2 regions of the Oceanobacillus sp. NCCP-135 genome follow, and region 2 is predicted to be linked to the other one. Evidence: riboswitches for the same ligand, from Rfam matches in the RefSeq annotation. Region 2 holds a riboswitch; the other holds the start of a gene.
The links. Region 2 has a riboswitch for cyclic di-GMP ahead of AC6HVZ_RS03125 (competence type IV pilus major pilin ComGC). Riboswitches for the same ligand answer to the same signal wherever they lie in the genome.

Region 1 (9,672 bases), on a different contig from region 2:
AATATTTACATACGTATCTCTCGGAATGCTTAGCATTGCCATGGAATCTGTATTTGGATTTAATGACATGAGAATCATTGTATCTGATCGACCTTTATCTCCTTCACGCTGGTCCACTCCGAGCAGTAGAATATTAAGTGAATTCTTATCTTTAAAAATAGCTTCCAATTCCTTCTGCCGTTCCGGATCATCATCCCGTGCCAATGGGTTATGCATGGTCTCTACCGTATCCCCAACCTTATCCCAAATATAGTATACAAGTCCGACACCGATTAACAGTAAAGCAAGTAATATTCCACCAACCCAAAAAGGCCATTTGCGTTTTTTCTTTGTTCTTCTATTATCAATTCTTGAATTCACTCGTATTCTCCTCTGTCTCTTACATTTTATTCGAAGTTTGTAAAAATAATCAGATTATGTCTAAATTATATCGAATTATACAGGTTTAGTCTAGATAATATTTAGTTTTTTTCATTTATAGGAAGTGCATTAATAATAGATCGAACTGGCAATTATTATATAGGAATGGAAATTTTTCCATAGTTCTATATGTATAGGTACTTTTAATAGAAGTTTTAATGAATTTGGATCTTTCACAAAGTACGGGAAATTAATAGTTTTGTTTCTTAAAAACACATTATACCGGTTCCGAATAAAGCAATTTAACCAACCCTCCCCGCAAAATGTGATTGAACCATGAATTTAAAGTTGATTGTTTCGTTCGTTTTGATGATCTCTAAAGTAGAAATTAAACGTTAATGTAACAAGATCCGTAGTCCTTAATAGAGAATTTTTTATAAAAAAATAATTGTGATTTTGAAAAAAATGAAGAAAATTGAAGTAAATAGGAGATAATAGTTCTTAATAAAGAATATTTAAGTATTTTTGGGGGTTTTTAAATTGTGAGTTATGATTTATACTATAATCAATTGTTCTTTATTAAGTACAAATGATCTTAAAAAAGAACACAAACAACTTGAAAGCACTTTACATAAAGAAGGGAGGACATTCGCTGTATCAGGAACTGTTCGTTAGCATTGAACCTTTATCGCAGTGTAACTGACTGTAAGACTCCCACTTCAAGAATTAAGGGAACATTAAAATTCTAAGTGAGAGATCCAACAGCCAGTAAAGGCCCGATTGGTTCAATGGGCCTTTAGGTCATATCGTGCGGTGCTAACATTCAGTGGGGGATGAAAAGAAAACCGCCACTGAATGAAGTTTCACTTTAGTGTACTAAACATAATTTTAAAATAGTACATGGGGAAATTCGCAGTCATCAAAGAAAATGCAGTGAGAAGGTTTTCGGGAATAAGGTATTAACTAATGTACAAATCTAATTTACGAGGAGGAATTTATAATGAGTATTAAGAAAAAATTAGGTATGGGTGTAGCGACAGCAGTATTGGGACTAGGATTAATCGGTGGAGGTACGTTTGCTTACTTTAGTGATGCAGAGACAACAAATAATTCATTTGCAGCAGGTACATTGGATTTGAGTGTTGATCCAACAGAAATTATCAATGTAGATAATATCAAACCTGGTGATACAATGCTACGAGGTTTTAACCTGAATAATGACGGGTCTTTGCATATTAAAACGGTTGATCTAATAACAGATTATACTGTGGTAGATGCGCAAAGTGATAATAATGGAGAAGATTTTGCTGAACATATTAAGGTTAACTTTTTGACTAATGCTGATAAACTGACTACGCCTATTTGGTCAACGACTTTGGCAGAACTTAAGAATGCTTCCCCTGAATTAGTACAAGAGAAATTCTGGTTAGTATTCTGGGAAGAGAGAGGTTTGGCACCAGGAACAAATGATACATTCTTTGTGCAATTTGAATTCGTTGATAACGGAGAAGATCAGAATCAATTCCAAGGAGACAGTTTAGAACTTGAATGGACTTTCGATGCACAACAGACAGAAGGAGAAGCAAAATAATATCGGAAAGATAAGGGAGAAACATTTCTCCCTTATCTTCCTTACATTAAGCAAGGGAGGTTATTTACATGAAAAGTGTAAAACGAAATTTACTTACTGCAGCTTTTGTTGGTTTTTTAGGAATAAACCTGATTTTCGGTGGGACATTTGCCTACTTTAATGACACGGAAGCTACCAACAACACTTTCGCAACGGGTTTGTTGGATTTAGGAATTAATAAAGAGACCATTATTCAAATAGAAGACATTGTGCCAGGGGATACGATAAATGGCCATTTTGAACTGACAAATGACGGAACTGTAGATATAAAAGAAGTAATTCTTCATTCTTCCTATGATGTGGTTGATAAGGGATTACCAAATAATGGGGATGATCTGGGAGAACATATTCAGGTGGAGTATTTATATCATGTAAACGGTAAAGAAAATATCGTATTTAAGAAAATGCTATCCGAATTAAATGATAATCCGCAGCTGATTCTCGATGAATTCCCCGTTAAAAGCAATATAGAGAAATTCACGGTGCGTTTTCACTTTGTAGATAATGGGGAAATTCAAAACCATTTTCAAAATGATGAACTAAAGTTGAAATGGGAATTTGAAGCTATCCAAAGAGATGGAAAGCCAGCTTTCAATTGATTTTTAAAAATAGCTTTGTATTCAAGATAATGGGGGAAGAAAAGTCTTCTCCCAACTGTTTATAGCTATTCAAAAGCACATAATATGAATTCTGTGTTCCTGAATATATATAAATTTTGTGTTATCAGAAAGGGTGGAGAGTCTTTGAGATTTTCTAGACTGAGAAAATTTAAATCAAAAAATAATCGGTTTATTTTGACTAGTAAATTAGTGCTTATCTGGTATCTGTTGCTATTATCTGCAGCCTATTTCACCTCTGATACTACAGCCCACTTTAATGATAAGCTGAAGGCGAACGGAGGAATAACCATTGGTGCCTGGGAAACGGAGGATTCTAATAAAGAATTATGGGAACTGGCATTTATTGATCATGGAAATCAAAATTTCGATTCATGTGAACAACTGACTATAAACAGAAATATTAAAAATGTAGGCGATGGAGATATGGAGACTGAAAGTACATATGAAGTGTACTATATTGAAAATGGCAATCCCCAGAAGCATGGTGAAAAAACGAAGCTTGGAGAAGGAGAAGGAATTATTAAAGCATTGAAAAGTGGTGAATCAACTGAACTGACCTTTAAAACAGGATTACCTGGAAGATATATTTTTAAGGCTTATCAGTATAATGAACAGTCGGATTCATCGGAAATTTGGAGTAAGGAAATCAAAGTTGATTGCGGTTCTGGGCAAAAACCGAAGAAGCAAGAAATAGATAGTGTATCAACCGAAGAAGAAAATTCAAAACAGGAAAAGCCGGTGAAGGAAAAAGCTGCAAAAAATGAGACGGAAAGTACCGAAATCAGTATTGAAAAGGAAAACGTTAAAAAAGCAGGGGAAGAAAGGAAGGAAAATGAAATAAAAGAAGCGAAAACTGAAGAAGAAAATCCTGCTGAACAAAAAACGGAAGACAGTCAGGCAGCTAAACAAGCAGAAACTAAAGAAGAAACAACAGAAGAAACAGAGGTCAGCAATTCAAATGGAGAAGGTGAAGGCGAATGAAAAAACGTATCTTGTTAAAATGGATAAATCGACTTGTAACAAGTGTACTTATGATTTTACTGGTCGGTGTAGCTTTACTGGTACTTTCCACCAAATTATCCGGTGGAGAACCAGAAGTATTCGGATATCAGCTAAAAACGGTTCTTTCTGGATCAATGGAACCCGAGATACAAACAGGTTCCATTATCGCAATTCAGTCTGTTGCAGGAGAAAAAACAGGCACATTTAAAAAAGGTGATGTAATAACATTTATGGAAGAAGACAATAAATTAGTTACACACAGAATTACGGAAACTCAGGAAACAAATAGTGGAGTTTTGTATACAACGAAAGGGGACAATAATAATGCCCAGGACAGAAACCCTGTTCTGGCCGAAAATGTTGTAGGTGTATATACAGGTTTTACCATACCGTTTGTTGGATACTTCATTGAATTTGCACAATCACCGAATGGAGCCATATTATTTCTCATTGTTCCAGGTATACTAATGCTCGGATATTCTGCATTTTCCATATGGAGAACATTAAGTCAGCTGGAAAAGCAAAATATAGATAAGACTGCGGATGCGAAATAATTTTTTTGAAAAAATGAAAAGTCTTACAAGAGGAAGATGTCCATGAATACTAATAAGCTGAAAAGCTTTATATTAGCGATAGTAACTGGCTTTATAATCGCTGTTAGTGCCTCAGACATCATGTTTGCAGCGGATACAGCAGATGAACAGGAGATTTCGATCGAGATACTGCCGGAGAGTGTCTTATTTAATGTAGATAATATGAAGCCAGGGGATTGGGCTCCGAGAAAAGTTGTTATTAAAAATAACGGAAAACTAGATTTTCATTATTTTGTTACAATACAAAACGAGAATGACTCCAAAAAGTTATTCAATGAACTAATCCTTGAAGTCAAGACAGAAGATTTTGAGTTATATAATGGAAAACTTAAAGACTTTAAAGAATTTCCAAAAAGAAGTTTATCATTGATGGACGAAGAGGAGCTGGAGTTTACCATTAGATTCCCAGAGCATCTAGGGAATGAATATCAGGGATTACAGACTCAATTTTCTTTACTGTTTACTGCCGAAAGTGAAGAAAGCAGTCGTGATGCTGCGAAGATAAGTGGCATGATAGGGAGTAGCGGCAGTTCTCAGGGTGTAGGACTTTTTCTTCCAGATACTGCAACCAATATGTTTACAATTTTACTGATGGGGGCATTGCTTATCTTTTTCGGCGGGTTGATCCTTCTTATTAATAAAAAGATCAAAAATGCAAATAAAACGAGAGTATAGGTCTTCTTAAATTCTCAAATAGATCATTTACATAAATTCTACTATCGACATATATATGTAGTTTATTCTGAATAGAACAGCAAAACTAGTCTTATTCTGACAAAACAAGCCACCCAAATAGCTTTGTATCTATAGTATAATAGTCTTAAATCTAAAGTAATATTTGAAAAAGGCAAACTTATTGAAAAATAGGGACGCAAAGTCACGGGTCTAAGGTCGATTTGGCTAAGACGGCTGGATTGTCGGTATAAAAATGGGGGACGGAATATGAATAATACGGTGGAAAGTGTTTCTCTTGATTATGAGTGGGTAAAGTTAATGAAGGAAGCAAAAACAATGGGGTTAACTGTAGAGGAAATCCGTCTATTCTTAACGGAGGCGGGGGAAACTACAAAATGATAAAAAGAACTTGTGCTATATATAGAACTGCTCAGCTATTTTATGATATAATTCCCTTTGAAAGTAGGTGAGGGAAACTTGATCGGTGAAAAAATAAAACAGTTGCGCCAAAATAAAAAGATGTCTCTATCAGAATTAGCCGAAAAAGCGGGTGTGGCTAAATCATACCTGAGTTCAATTGAACGGAACCTTCAATCCAATCCATCTATTCAGTTTATCGAAAAGATCGGCAAAGTATTAGGTGTTTCCGTAAATGAATTAATACAAGAAAATAATGCAGTACAAACAGATAATCTGGATGATGAATGGCTGGATATTGTGCAGGAAGCAATGAATTCGGGCGTAACAAAAGAACAATTTAAAGAATACCTGGAATTTAATAAATGGCGAAATAAACAAGATTAAAAAAACTGTAGAGCGATATGCACTACAGTTTTTTTTGGTGTGTTTTTAAAAATCGTGTAACAAATTCCGATGTATTTCGTTTTATTATACAGAGGGGGGAGGAAGTTGGTTGAAAAAGCACATATTTACGGAGCTCTTTGAGCAGTATCAGCTTCCTCTATTTCGTTATTTGGTGCAAATGACACGAAATCGTGAGCTAGCTGAGGAATTGCTTCAGGAAACTTTTTATAGGGCAATGGTTTCCCTAAAGGTTAAAAATATACTTCAAGCGAGGGCATGGCTATTTAAGGTAGCCCGTCATTTATATATCGATTCTGTTAGAAAGTCAAACGCTGAGCAGCGAATGGTTGATAAGCTAAAAATGGAACATATATCAATCAGTGATCTGGGAAACCCCGAACAGCAAGTGGAAAAAAGAACAAAGCAGGAGGAGCTGGAAGAAGTGATGGGTATGCTTCCTGAACGAATGCAGACAATTTTATATCTGAGGGAAATACAGGGATTAACCTATAAGGAGCTTTCTACCACAATGAATCTAACAGAAAGCCAGGTAAAAACAACACTGCACCGTGCGCGGCAAAAGTTTCGAGAGTGTGATGAGCGGTTGAGGAAAGGAGATTTGGACTAATGAAAAAAGATGATGTGTTATCAGAGTGGAATGAAAAAGAAGTAAAAGTAGATAAAAATAGTGCTCGGAAATTAGTATGGCAGACAAGGCTTTCCATTACATTTACAGTTGTACGAATACTGTTAATCATTTTCTTTTTGTATTTATTATATATCATTCCTGTTAGTGTTTTCTATGATATGTCTGGAAAGCAAGCAGAATTTGACCGGTTAGTTACAACCATTGTAGAAACAAGAAATCCGGGGATAGCAGTGGAAAAACATGGCTTCCCCCGTGCAGAAATCAATTCATTCTTAACACAGGAAACCAGTCTCACTTTATATCGTAATATAGGCGCATGGGAAGTTGTAGTTGGAGAAGTAGCAGCTAAGAAAACGCTTTTTGGTGAGGTGAAGATAAATCTCAATTTTGATCGTAGGTACTTAAATGAAAATGCTACACAATCCTATGCAGTAGCACCTGATTTATTGGGAGAAACTTACACTGAGAATAACGCCCATTTAAGTAACTTAACATTATCACAACTGGAAAAAATGAACGATGGTTTTGTTGCTCAAGTGCAATTTTCCACCATTGAATCAATGAATCCCGAAGAACTAATAAATATCCTTTCTGATTACGATGTACAGGTTTATCAGATGCCTATTTACGGAGGAGAACTAACGGATAGTGATGTCAGCAATTACACGAGCTATGGTCGGGCAAGTCAATTTACCTTCGTGCCATCATTAATGCTAAGGCCGTTTATAGAGTACGATGAAAAAAATCGACATTCTTCATCATTTGGTTCTTTATCCGGAGAAGGTAGTATTGTTAAGGCAGAGAATCAATTTTACCAAGATATAGAATGGCTAATGGAACATGGAAACTATCAGGATAAGAAATTGGATAAAGCGAGGTTAGCCTATATTAAAGAAAACGGCATGCAGGTCTACGGAGCAACAGTGACAGGACCTGTTCGAGAAATGAAACGGCTCATGCATGAGGAATTACTTCATCAGTTCCATTTAGGTGGCGTGGAAATCTGGAATTGGTATGAATAATTTTCGTGATTAATTTCTTCATTCAGATTATAATCAAATAGAAGGTATTCAATAAATGGAAATGGTGACAAAATGCAAAAGTATCTGTACTGGCTTTTCCCAATAACTTGGATGGGGGTAATTTTTTACTCCTCTTCTACCCCTTATGAAAAACAAAATATGAAACCATTACTCTCTCAGACGATTGATCTTTCTTTTCTAGAGCCGTTCCTGGGTTGGATTTCTTTTTCTTATCACAATTCAGTCGTTAGTGTACAAACCCATGGCGTGGAAGGTTTTATTGAATTTTTCATACGTAAAGGGGCACATGTGGGAGTTTTTTTTGTACTATTATGCTTGTTTTATATTGCCATAAAAAAGGCAGCCAGCATATTATTTAGGACAACTCTATTCATATCCTTTTTCTTGACTCTTGCATATGCTATTTTAGATGAAATTCATCAAGGCTTTACACCTAACCGTACCCCTTATATTGGAGATGTTTTATTAGATAGTTTTGGAGGACTGCTTGCTGTTTGTTGTCTAGTCGTTTTTCGACGGTGGAAAACGAAAAAAAGTATTAAAACGTCAAAAAAATAATAAAGTTGTCGAATCTATTAATGGATCAAAAATAATCTTACATTGATAACACATCACTTTTAACATAATCAGTGAAAGTTCGAGCATAGTGTTTATGTCATTAAAGCTTACACAACGCACAAATGGTAGGGATTCTAAAAAAGCATGTTATTCTTAGAATCCCTTTAAAAAAAGTAAGTTTTTAACTATTATAATAAAAAGTCGACATTTTTCGACAACAACTTCCATAATAATATGCTATAGTCCTATTTAACTAGTTTTGTAAATGTGAGTTAATTAAAAGGTGGGAATTTAATGGCTGAGCAAGAAGAGTATAAAAGAATGCTTACAAAAATGATTGATGAAACAGAAAATTATAAAATTCAATCTTCAGAAGAGTTGATTCAACTGCTTATAAAAGAATTAACGAATGGTAAACAATTCAAAGGAAATTTTCAAACACTTGCAAAATAGTTGCAATACGACTACATTTAACATTGATGTAGTTTTTTTGTTAATTGGTTAATGAAGGAGTAGATAAAATGGAAATTATAATGGTAAAGAATTATGAGGAAATGAGTAAAAAGGTCGGCACTTTAGTTATGGAGAAATTAAACCAACTAGATAAACCAGTTTTAGGGTTGGCAACAGGGTCTACGCCAGAGGGATTATACCAGTACCTCATTGATAAATATAAAGATAATGAAGTATCCTTCAAAAATGTGACAAGCTTTAACCTGGATGAATATGTAGGTTTGGAAAGAACAAATCCAAACAGCTATCACTATTACATGAATGAAAAGTTATTTAATCATATTGATATTCTTAGCAGTCAGGCCCATGTACCAAATGGATCTGTAAGCGACCTGGAAAAAGAATGTCAGGATTATGAAGCATTGATTCGTGATGCTGATCATATTGATGTTCAGCTACTTGGGATAGGAGGAAATGGTCATATCGGTTTTAATGAGCCTGGAACACCTGCTTCAAGCAGAACACATATCGTTGACTTAGACGAATCAACACGTAATGCGAATGCCAGATTCTTTTCATCTATGGATGAGGTGCCTAGCAAAGCAATAACAATGGGAATCGAAACAATCATGGAGAGCAAAGAAATTATTTTGCTTGTTTCAGGTGAAAATAAAGCAGAAGCTGTAGAAAAATTAATGAATGGTGAAATAACGGAGGACTTCCCAGCATCTATTCTGCGAAAGCATGCCCATGTTACTATAATAGCTGATGAAGCGGCATTGTCAAAGGTAAGCAAGTAGTTGGAATTTTGATATAACACTGCGAAATATCGTGTATTTACATATGAAAAAAGCTCAGTTCATTTAATGAGCTGAGCTATTCAACAAGTAAGAAGGCAGAAATGTGCTATAATGCCGCTGCGGAAATACATGTCGCTTTCCGTGGGCGGCTGATGAGCCTCCTCGAGCTAACGCTCTGTGGGGTCTCATCCAGGCCTCTGCTCCCACAGGAGTCTCCATGTATTTCCTCCGCTGATTTTTAATTTTTTCTTTCGTATTCACTGTAATGCAATGCTTAACAATCGATGTTGCACTGTACCAGCATTTGATTGGAGCGGAGGGCAGTTGACTCCTGCGGGAAAAGCACGAGTCTGAAGACCCCGCAGGAAGCGGTTTTCTTCCGAGGAGGCTGAGGCCGTGCCCGCGGAAAGCAACAGCCCGCAGCGGAAATCAAATGCGGCAGTAATTGCACATTTTATACTTGTGTGTACAACGATCTTTTATGT
Region 2 (9,672 bases):
GATTATTCGAAGGTTCCATGATCGATTTGTTCAAGCAAGCCTTATTTATATTATCAGCAATGGGTGGAGTGAAAACAGCCATTGTGTTAATCGAATGGCTTATTCAGGAGGATATTTCGTGATGCATATTCCACCATATCATAAAAAGCAGACATGGCAGTACTTCTTTCTTGGTGCTGTGCTTGGAGGAATTATAGCATATTTAATCATCATTTATATGTATGGATCCATGTATGAGAAGCTTTTGGCAGAGAATATTGAATTTCAATCAAAAATAACAAATTTAGAAAACCATAATGAAGCATTGCTGAAAGATAAAGCAGACTTGGATGAAAAATCTAAAGAGCCACTCACTATTGAAACAATTGAAGTAAACATCCCTAATTGGGAAAAGGTTCTCCCAGATCGATTGATTAGACGTCAACTCGAAGAATTAATCAAAGATGAAGTAAGTCAAGTTATTGGTCAGTCCATTACCTTAATTGACGAAAGTAATCAGCTGCTGATTGCTACGATCGAAAATAAAGCATTCACAATTGATGATTTCACATATTATTTTGAAATTAAAACGCTAATAATTTCACAAACCTTAAAAATAATCGTAGAAGCTAAACTATCGAATTAATGTGAACATTTCATGAATATTTAACTATTCAGTAGCAGTCTATATTATATTTTTATATAATATAGGTAGAATAGATACACATTTAAAATTATTTTCATATACTAATTTGATTAGAAGGAGTTGATTTCTATGTTAGTAATGAACAACAGACGTATGCGTGATGAAAAAATTGCTCAATTAAAAGAAGGGCGCACCGTATATGCCGAAACACATGAGCTCATTCGCTTAATTAAACGTGATATCGAAAAGGAACATTTACATGTCTTTTTTGATGATACAAAAACCGGTTGCTGGTTTATACCCATAACGGATGAAAAAACAAGCTGATACTTACTTTCTAAATAAGGCGGTCCCTCACTAAAGGGACGGCTATTTTATTTAGGAAAACCCAAGCAGGCTTGTTCCAAGTCATCGATCACATCACCAATTTCTTCCCACGTTTCCACAGATGCGCCTGAAGCAAGTGGATGGCCACCACCGTTATACTTTGCTGCAATCCCATTAATTACAGGCCCTTTTGAACGAAGACGAACACGAATTAAGTCGTCCTCTTCAATAAAAAACGCCCACGCTTTCATCCCCGCAATATCACCTAAAACACCAACCAATTGCCCTGTTTCTATTGGTTTTACCTCATATTCATCCATAATTGCTTTCGTGATTTTAATGGTACTCAAACCAGATGATGACATTTTAAAGTTTTGTAAGATATATCCCCTTAGTCTAGCAATATTGCTTTTTATATTATAAATACCATCATATAATGCTACACGATCAAAATTATAGGACACAAGCTCTGCAGCGTATTGAAATGTCTGCTTCGTTGTACTTGGAAACAGAAATCTCCCTGTATCACCAACAATTCCAGCATAAATAAGCCGTGCTGCTTCGTCATTTAAATGAAATCCTTTGTCTTTAGCATACGCAAATAATTCATAAATTAATTCACTTGTAGAACTTGCAGAAGGGTCAACCCACAATAAGTTCCCATATTGATCCACATTTGGATGATGATCGATTTTAATAAGCTTATCCCCAAGACGATATCGCTGATCACAAATACGTTCAGCATTTGCGGTATCACATACAATAATAAGCGCATTTTCATAAACATGATCATGAATTTGATCCATTCTCGTTAAAAAGCTTAATGATGGATCTTCTTCTCCTACTGCATACACATTTTTATCCGGAAACGAATGTTTGATCATTTCTTTGAGCCCTGCCTGAGAACCAAGTGCATCAGGATCTGGTCGAACATGTCTATGTATAATGATTGTATCGTATTGTTTAATCATATCGATAATTTGTTGTTTGATCATATTTCTTTACCCCAATCTAGATTTTTTTATAGCAAAAACTTATGATACAGGTTACAATATAATGGTATTTAATAGAGAGCTTAGCATCCGTTAAAAGGATTTTTGATAGCGTAATTTGCTTTCTTCAAAACCCCTTCTACTCTAGAGCATAAACCTCCAGATTGATGCTTTAGTTCAGACGAAAAATACTGCTCATTATAATTTCATTTGCTTTTCGAAGTACTACTTACCTTCTGCTCAAAGAAATAGGAAGATACTTTATTTACTGCTAAAAATAGGAGAGATTAGATGGTTATATTTCCAATTATTATTGTACTTTCAATTGTGTTGTATGTATATTATAAGGTTGCAATCCTAAAAAGCAATGATGGACTGACTCAATCTTATTTTAACGCAAAATCCCGTATTTGTCTTGGAACCTTTATATTATTCTTCGGGATTAATCAATATGTATTTTATCAAACAACACTTTCTTTATTCATCGGCATTATATTTGCAGTGCTTGGTGGACTTCAATTAAATAGAGGATTGAAAGAAGTGAAACACTACCAACGTGAATGGAGAAGATTACATGAGAGCTGACTATCAGAGCAGGTAGTCAGCTCTCATTTCTAGGCACTATAGTGTGCTGTGAATAGCTAAACATCCGGATCGACCACGTCAAGTTCCAGCATTAAGATCTAGCGAGTCTTCCTTCATTTTTATCAGTCAACATCCTATTATTTTCGGTCCGTGTATTGCTAAACGGCTGCTTATGCATTTGCCCCTTTACCGATCAATTAATTGTGCCATAATCAATCCTTTTCCAACGACTTTCTTGCCATTTAAGACTTCTACATCAATTTTCGCATAAATACGACCAACTTCTAATAGCCTTGGCTTGATCGTTAATTTACTATCTATCTGTACCGGTTTTATAAAATAAACGGTTAAATTCTCAACAACTAAATCACCTTTTTTCAGTTGACGTAATAATCTGCTGCTTGCTTCTGTAATTAATGCAGTAAGAACGCCATTCGACAATGTACCTAACTGATTTGTCATTTGCGGGATGACTTCAGTCTGATAGACAGCTTCGTCTTCATTTGATGCGATGAGCGTATTTGAAACGATATCTTCAATCGTTTCCCCGACTTGTGGTTGACGCTGAATCTGCTGGAGTGCTTTAAGCGCATCCTGCCTGGAAACAACACCTTTCAGACGATAGGTCTGGTCCACAACTGGAACCACTTCGATTCCCTCCCACACCATCATATGCGCTACATATGCCAGCGAGGTTTTTACTTGAACAACTAAAGGATTCTTGCTCATTACTTTTTCAATCAAATCTTCACTATTTTTTTCAATGATATCCTTTGATGTGACCATCCCAACAACACGGCCTTTATCATTTACAACTGGATACCTGGTATGCTTTGATTGTTCATTAAGCTCATACCATCGTTTCACCTTATCCTCGCTATATAAATAATAGGATTTATTATAGGGAGTATAAATATCCTCAACAGAGACGATTTCCTTCTTAATTAACTGATCATATATTGCACGATTAATCATTGCAGCAACAGTAAATGTGTCATAACTTGTAGATATGATCGGCAATTTCTTCTTATCGGCTAGCCGCTTTATATGATCTTCTGTGTCAAAGCCGCCGGTGATTAAAACTGCTGCACCCTCATTTAACGCCAATTCATGTGCTTTTATACGATTACCAACGATTAATAAAGAGTCTGCTTCCGTATATCGCATCATTGCATCAAGCTTCATTGCTCCAATCACAAATTTATTCAATGTTTTATGGAGACCTTCTCTACCACCTAAAACTTGTCCATCAACAATATTTATGACTTCAGCAAAGGTTAACCGTTCGAAGTTTTCTTTTTTCTTCTGCTCAATTCGAATGGTTCCCACTCGTTCAATTGTACTTACAAATCCTTGATTTTCTGCTTCTTTTATTGCCCGATATGCCGTCCCATCACTAACATTCAGTTCTTTTGCAATTTGTCTAACTGATATTTTATGCCCAACCTCAAGTGATGAAATATGCCGGATAATTTGTTCGTGTTTAGTAATCATTAGTTGGCCACCAACTTTCAACTGTACTAGTTCACTAATTATTATTAATTATACAGTTGAATTGACTGAAACTCAATGATTATGGGTGCGACGTCTGCTTAATTCTTCCTGTTCCATCACAGGCGGTTTGGTCATACGTAATAGTGTTGCAAAATTAGCACCGACCACCAATAAAAAAAAGATTAACCATATTCCCCAAAAAATCAATTCCAATGTGGAAGTTGCTTGCGGTATCATCGGCCAAGCAAAATACAAGAAGAACCCAGCAAGCAATAAACGCAAAATAGCATAATGACGCATCATGTCCCCTCCTTCCTAATACTGTATGATTCACTGTGTTAAATCAGAACAGAAGGATAGTAGAGGAAAAAGATAGCCTATTAAAAAAAGCTACCCAGTAGTGTGAAAGGTTCTAAATGTAATGGTTAAAAAAACTTGCTCTTCATTCTGTTGTATATTTATTGCATCGATCATCATTAATCGCTCGCCATCGAGAACATCTCTAAGGAATGCATTTATATCATATATACTCGCTGCAGAAGCATCAAGTGAATACATATTTTCATGTAAATTGGTAGAGCTATCCTCTGCTTCCTGCCCGTTCTCTCCCTGTAATCCTGATTCCATATAATCAATGGTCACATTTGTATTACTTGCTAGTTTCTGCAAGTTTACTAACAGATTGTCAGGCGATTTTTGATTAGGTACCATTAATCCTGCTGCCAACAAAGCTGAGTCTTGCACATCCCCAGTCGACTGGTTTATCATCTTTTCGTACTGTTTTTCAAACATTTCTGCTTCCCTTTGTAAGATAGCAGCTTCTGATTTCATTGGTTTAATAACAGATAAATAGGATATCCCGTAAATGATTATGACCACGCAGAGGATTCCTCCCAATATGATTCCATATTTTTTATTCCATTGTTTGATCATGTTCACCAAGCTCCTCTACAATGGTTTCAGTATTTAAAAAGCAAGTTAACGTTGCTTGATAAGCTGATTCGATACTGCTTACCGCAGTTAATTGTACATCTATTACATAATTTCTTTCTAATAATAACGCAATATAATCAGCCACAGCTTCAAGTGTTGAGAAGTCTGCATCAATGATGAATTGGTTTTCCCCTACATAATCATAACCTATTAGTTGATCTGGAGTAGATAATAAACCAAGCATTTCCTCATATAAAGTAACAGCAGGAAGTTTTTCAACTTGTAATTTCGTAATATCTGCTAGTAACTGCTGAAGATGCTGCATGCTGGCATTTTCTTTTTGATATTCTTCCAGTAAATTGGCAAACTTGCTGATTTTTATTTGTTCAGATTCCATTACATTAGCTGCATTATTCTTTTGAACGAGTAGCACACCAATGACTAAAGCGAGCAATACAACGAACACAATCCCCAAAAATATGGGAGCAGTATATTTATTTGCTTTCTTTTCTAACAAGTTAATTTCTGTATTCATCACTAAACCCCTTTATAAATCCCTTTTCATTGCCAATCCAAGAACATCCATATATTTAATCGGTAGCACTTCTTGCGCAAAATCATAGATTGGCAAATTTATCGCTTCAGACAGATTGACTCTCGCAGCTGATAAATATGAAAAGTCACCTGATAACAGTAATTTATTGATCCGATCTTCACCTTTTGTAATGGAATACTGATAAAAATCAATAATTCGATTAATCTCAATAATATACTCATTGATTATCTGAATAGCTGATTCTTCACTCATATCTTCCTGTTCGGCTTCTACTTTCATATACCTCGTAAAGATAGCTTTATGGTTTTGAAATGCTGTCAATACAACTGCATCCTGATTCCAATGGATAAGTAAGAGAGCTTCTTTTTGGTCTTGTTGTTTTGAATAATAATAACGATAGACAGATAGGGACGTTAGATCTGCCACCATTGGCTTTAGATCTGTTTCTGCTAAAACCTTTTCAAATGCGGTTAATTTTTCTTTTGGATAAGCAAAAAATAAAATATTCCTCTTTGATTCATCTACATCCAGGAATTCAAACGCTATTGCCGGATTTGCAAATGGCAAATAAAAGCTATTGCCAATCTGCGTTCTAATATAGCTATCTGCTTCTTCCTTCGATAAGGCTTTAGGTATTTGTAACTTCCGAATAACAACCGTATCATCAGGAACAGAAAAATAAACCTTTCTCCGTTTCCATTTATTTTCATGGACAAGTCGGTTAACGATTTCCAAAAGAATTGGTCTGTTTATAATTGTTCCATCTTTCATTGTATCTTTTGGCAATTCCACTTCCCCGTATGCCTCTGGGGTTTCGACAGAATTATTTTTAGTAAAAGCGTAACGTAATACCCGATTCGTAATAACAATATGTAATCTTCCATTATTCATAAATCCCATGTTGTCACCCGCTTATATGAAATAATTAAAATACCATTTAAGTAAAGAATCTCCGTAAAAATAGGTAATCAATGTTGCAATGACAATGTAAGGTCCAAATGGTACTGGCTGCTTTCGATCAATTAATTTGAATAAAAGCAGCAGCATACCAATAACGGCACCAATTATACAGGACAGAAAAAAAGCCAATAAGACTTTATCAACCCCTAAAACAATACCCAACACCCCGAACAGCTTCATATCCCCTGCACCCATGCCACCACGACTTACTAAGATAATTATTGCTAGAAGTACAAATCCGATGATCGCACCCAGAATAGATGACCACCATGGATCAAGTGGATGGATGATACGAGCGATAATGAAAAGAGGCAAGAAAAATAGGAGTACTTTGTTTGGGATTAGCATGTATTTACCATCAGACACCAGAATGATCATGAGCATGGAAACAAGTAGTAATGCTGTAATTAATTCTATATTTAATCCTTTTTTGATGTAGCTTAATGCAAATAAAATTCCTGTGGATAATTCAATTGTCGGATAAATATATGAAATTTTTTCATTGCAATGACGACATTTCGCTCCTTGGATGACAAAAGATAGTAGTGGTATATTTTCATACCAGGTTAATTGATGTGTGCAGTTTGGACAGATGGAGCGGTCATTTGCAAAGGGTATGTTATTTGGCAGGCGTAATCCTACAACGTTAAAGAATGAGCCGAAAATTAGGCCGAAGAGGAAGAATAATAGAATTAGAGAGATGTTCATGTAGTTGCTCCTTATTATATATAAAATAGTAATTGAAGAAAACGCCCTGCAACTGATAGAAGCATAGGCGCTAAATTTTACAAATTAAATTATTTTATTACTAACTATCACTTTCACTCTCTTGTTTCATAAACAAACGAACCACCATTGTTTTTTACAATTACTTTATTAGAGTCCTCGAAACCTTCAGGAATAGCATCTAAAAATCCATCATCTACTAAGTCCTTTAATGTGTATGAATCCTTTTGTTCTCCAGAGACATATGCAAGTCTTGCTGCATTTTCAAATAAATCCATATTTGCTTCAAGAGCATCATCTTCAGATTTACTAATCACATTCCCAATACTCGGTACCGCTATCGCCAAAATAATCCCCAAAATAACAATAACTGCCAATAACTCAACTAAAGTAAATCCTTTTTCTTTTTTCAACACTTTTTTCAAGCGTTCCAGCATAAAATCTCCGCCTCTCATTATGTAAGTTTTTAAATTAAACTCAGAAGGCCGGTTGCACTACATACTCCAGAATACCCAAGTGCCCATGGTAAAGGTACTCTTTCATCATATCCTACTTTTATCCTAATTCTATTATAATACATATAGTTACAAATATCTACTAATTTACTATAAATTCTCAAACATAGAAAACATTGGAATAACAACCGCAGCAATGATACTACCAACAATTACCGTTAAAATAATAATCATAAGTGGTTCAATCAATGTCTTAATTCTATTGGATAATTGTTCTACTTCTTCTTCATAAAATTCAGCAGCTTTTAATAGCATATGGTCTAAAGTCCCAGTTTTTTCGCCGATTTGCATCATTTGAATAACGAGTGCAGGAAATGCCCAATGCCCTTTCATTGGCTTTGTCATCGATTCCCCGGTTTCGAGTGACTTTCTAGACTGCCTCAGCACATTTAGGATAACACGGTTTCCAACAACCTTCTCAGTGATTTCGACAGATTGTAAGATAGGCACAGAACTGTTCACCAATATACTTAACGTTTGTGTCATACGAACCAATACACCCTTATGAACAAGAACTCCGAGAAATGGAAATTTCATCTTCAATCGATCTACCTGATATACAAATGTATCATTCTGCATGAAATATTTAAAAATTACTAGACCAAGTACAACGACTACAAGAAGCACCCACCAAAATGCTCCCACCCAATCGCTAATGGTCAGAATAAATTGGGTATATGGCGGGATCTCCTCACCAAATGAGTTAAACAGGCTAACAAATTGTGGCACAATAAATACTAATAAAAATATACTTAAAAACAATGTAATTATCCCAACAACACTTGGATAAAGAAGTGCTGAAACTACTTTTTGTTTATTTCGATATTCTTTCTCATAGTAATCAGCCATTTGGTTGAGAATTTCATCCAGCTTACCACTTACTTCCCCCGCCTGAATCATATTAACAAGCAATGTCGGAAAAACCAATGGATTTCGTTCTGCAGCTTTCGAAAGAGCCTCTCCTTGCTCAAGCCGCTTGTCAATATCAACAAGCGCAGTTCGTAATGCATAATTTTCCGTTTGCTTCATCATTGTTTTTGTTGAATCAGAAATAGAAATTCCTGCATGAATTAATGTGGAATATTGTCTTAGGAAAATAACAAAATCTTTATTTTTAACCTTCTTATTTAAAATAATATCTTTATTCCATGGTTTTGTCTCATCGATGTCAAAAATAATCAGACCGCTTTTTTCCAGTTGTATCAATGCAGCTTTTTTCGAATCTGCCTCAATTTTTCCGTTTATTTTCTGGCCAGATAGTCTTTTTCCACTATATTGATAGTTCACCTGTTAAACACCCCTTTCCTGCATAAAAGGAGCGGCCGTCTCATAAGTTATTTGATCTTCCTGGAGCAATCGCTTTAGGTCCATTTCAAGTGTGTGCATCCCCTGATCCTTCGAAGTTTGTAATACATTTTGCACCTGATGCAGTTTTTCGTTGCGAATTAAATTTTTCACTGCAGCTGTATTGATAAGGACCTCGGTTGCAACACGACGATCCTGCTTATCTTTTGTAATCAGCAATCGCTGGGAAACTACGGCCTTCAGAATCGTTGATAGCTGGATGCGTATTTGTGTTTGCTGTTCTGCCGGAAATACGTCAATGATCCGCTCAATTGTTGATACTGCATCTGTTGTATGTAATGTTGCTAAAACCAAATGACCTGTTTCTGCAGCGGTAATCGCTGTTGAAATTGTTTCCAAATCACGCATTTCCCCAACTAAAATAACATCAGGATCCTGCCTGAGACTAGCTCTAAGTCCATTTACAAAACTATTCGTGTCAAAACCAATTTCTCGTTGATCGATAATAGATTGCTGATGTGTATGTATGTATTCGATTGGGTCTTCCAATGTAATTATATGCTTCTGCATGGTCTGATTCATGTAATCGATCATGGACGCAAGAGTTGTACTCTTGCCACTGCCTGTTGGTCCTGTAACTAAGACGAGACCCTG

Region 1: another riboswitch for cyclic di-GMP. It lies ahead of AC6HVZ_RS06195 (anti-repressor SinI family protein); the one in region 2 lies ahead of AC6HVZ_RS03125 (competence type IV pilus major pilin ComGC).

What each region holds. Positions count from the first base shown of each region.
Region 1 covers NZ_BAAKSZ010000006.1:66,111-75,782, reverse strand. The annotation lists gene AC6HVZ_RS06225 (LCP family glycopolymer transferase) at 1-360, opposite strand, end outside; gene AC6HVZ_RS06220 (TasA family protein) at 1,361-1,951, shown strand; gene AC6HVZ_RS06215 (TasA family protein) at 2,020-2,589, shown strand; gene tapA (amyloid fiber anchoring/assembly protein TapA) at 2,734-3,591, shown strand; gene sipW (signal peptidase I SipW) at 3,588-4,166, shown strand; gene AC6HVZ_RS06200 (TasA family protein) at 4,209-4,880, shown strand; cyclic di-GMP riboswitch class I at 5,042-5,127, shown strand; gene AC6HVZ_RS06195 (anti-repressor SinI family protein) at 5,148-5,279, shown strand; gene AC6HVZ_RS06190 (helix-turn-helix domain-containing protein) at 5,358-5,684, shown strand; gene AC6HVZ_RS06185 (RNA polymerase sigma factor) at 5,794-6,312, shown strand; gene AC6HVZ_RS06180 (anti sigma factor C-terminal domain-containing protein) at 6,312-7,355, shown strand; gene AC6HVZ_RS06175 (VanZ family protein) at 7,428-7,934, shown strand; gene AC6HVZ_RS06170 (hypothetical protein) at 8,229-8,387, shown strand; gene nagB (glucosamine-6-phosphate deaminase) at 8,456-9,187, shown strand.
Region 2 covers NZ_BAAKSZ010000003.1:59,474-69,145, reverse strand. The annotation lists gene ytrH (sporulation membrane protein YtrH) at 1-122, shown strand, start outside; gene ytrI (sporulation membrane protein YtrI) at 122-625, shown strand; gene AC6HVZ_RS03170 (YtzJ family protein) at 755-952, shown strand; gene AC6HVZ_RS03165 (DHH family phosphoesterase) at 1,000-1,947, opposite strand; gene AC6HVZ_RS03160 (YtpI family protein) at 2,236-2,529, shown strand; gene AC6HVZ_RS03155 (DRTGG domain-containing protein) at 2,716-4,023, opposite strand; gene AC6HVZ_RS03150 (hypothetical protein) at 4,096-4,323, opposite strand; gene AC6HVZ_RS03145 (hypothetical protein) at 4,414-4,902, opposite strand; gene AC6HVZ_RS03140 (hypothetical protein) at 4,937-5,491, opposite strand; gene pilM (type IV pilus biogenesis protein PilM) at 5,504-6,412, opposite strand; gene AC6HVZ_RS03130 (prepilin peptidase) at 6,425-7,180, opposite strand; gene AC6HVZ_RS03125 (competence type IV pilus major pilin ComGC) at 7,294-7,635, opposite strand; cyclic di-GMP riboswitch class II at 7,673-7,757, opposite strand; gene AC6HVZ_RS03120 (type II secretion system F family protein) at 7,804-9,000, opposite strand; gene AC6HVZ_RS03115 (type IV pilus twitching motility protein PilT) at 9,004-9,672, opposite strand, start outside.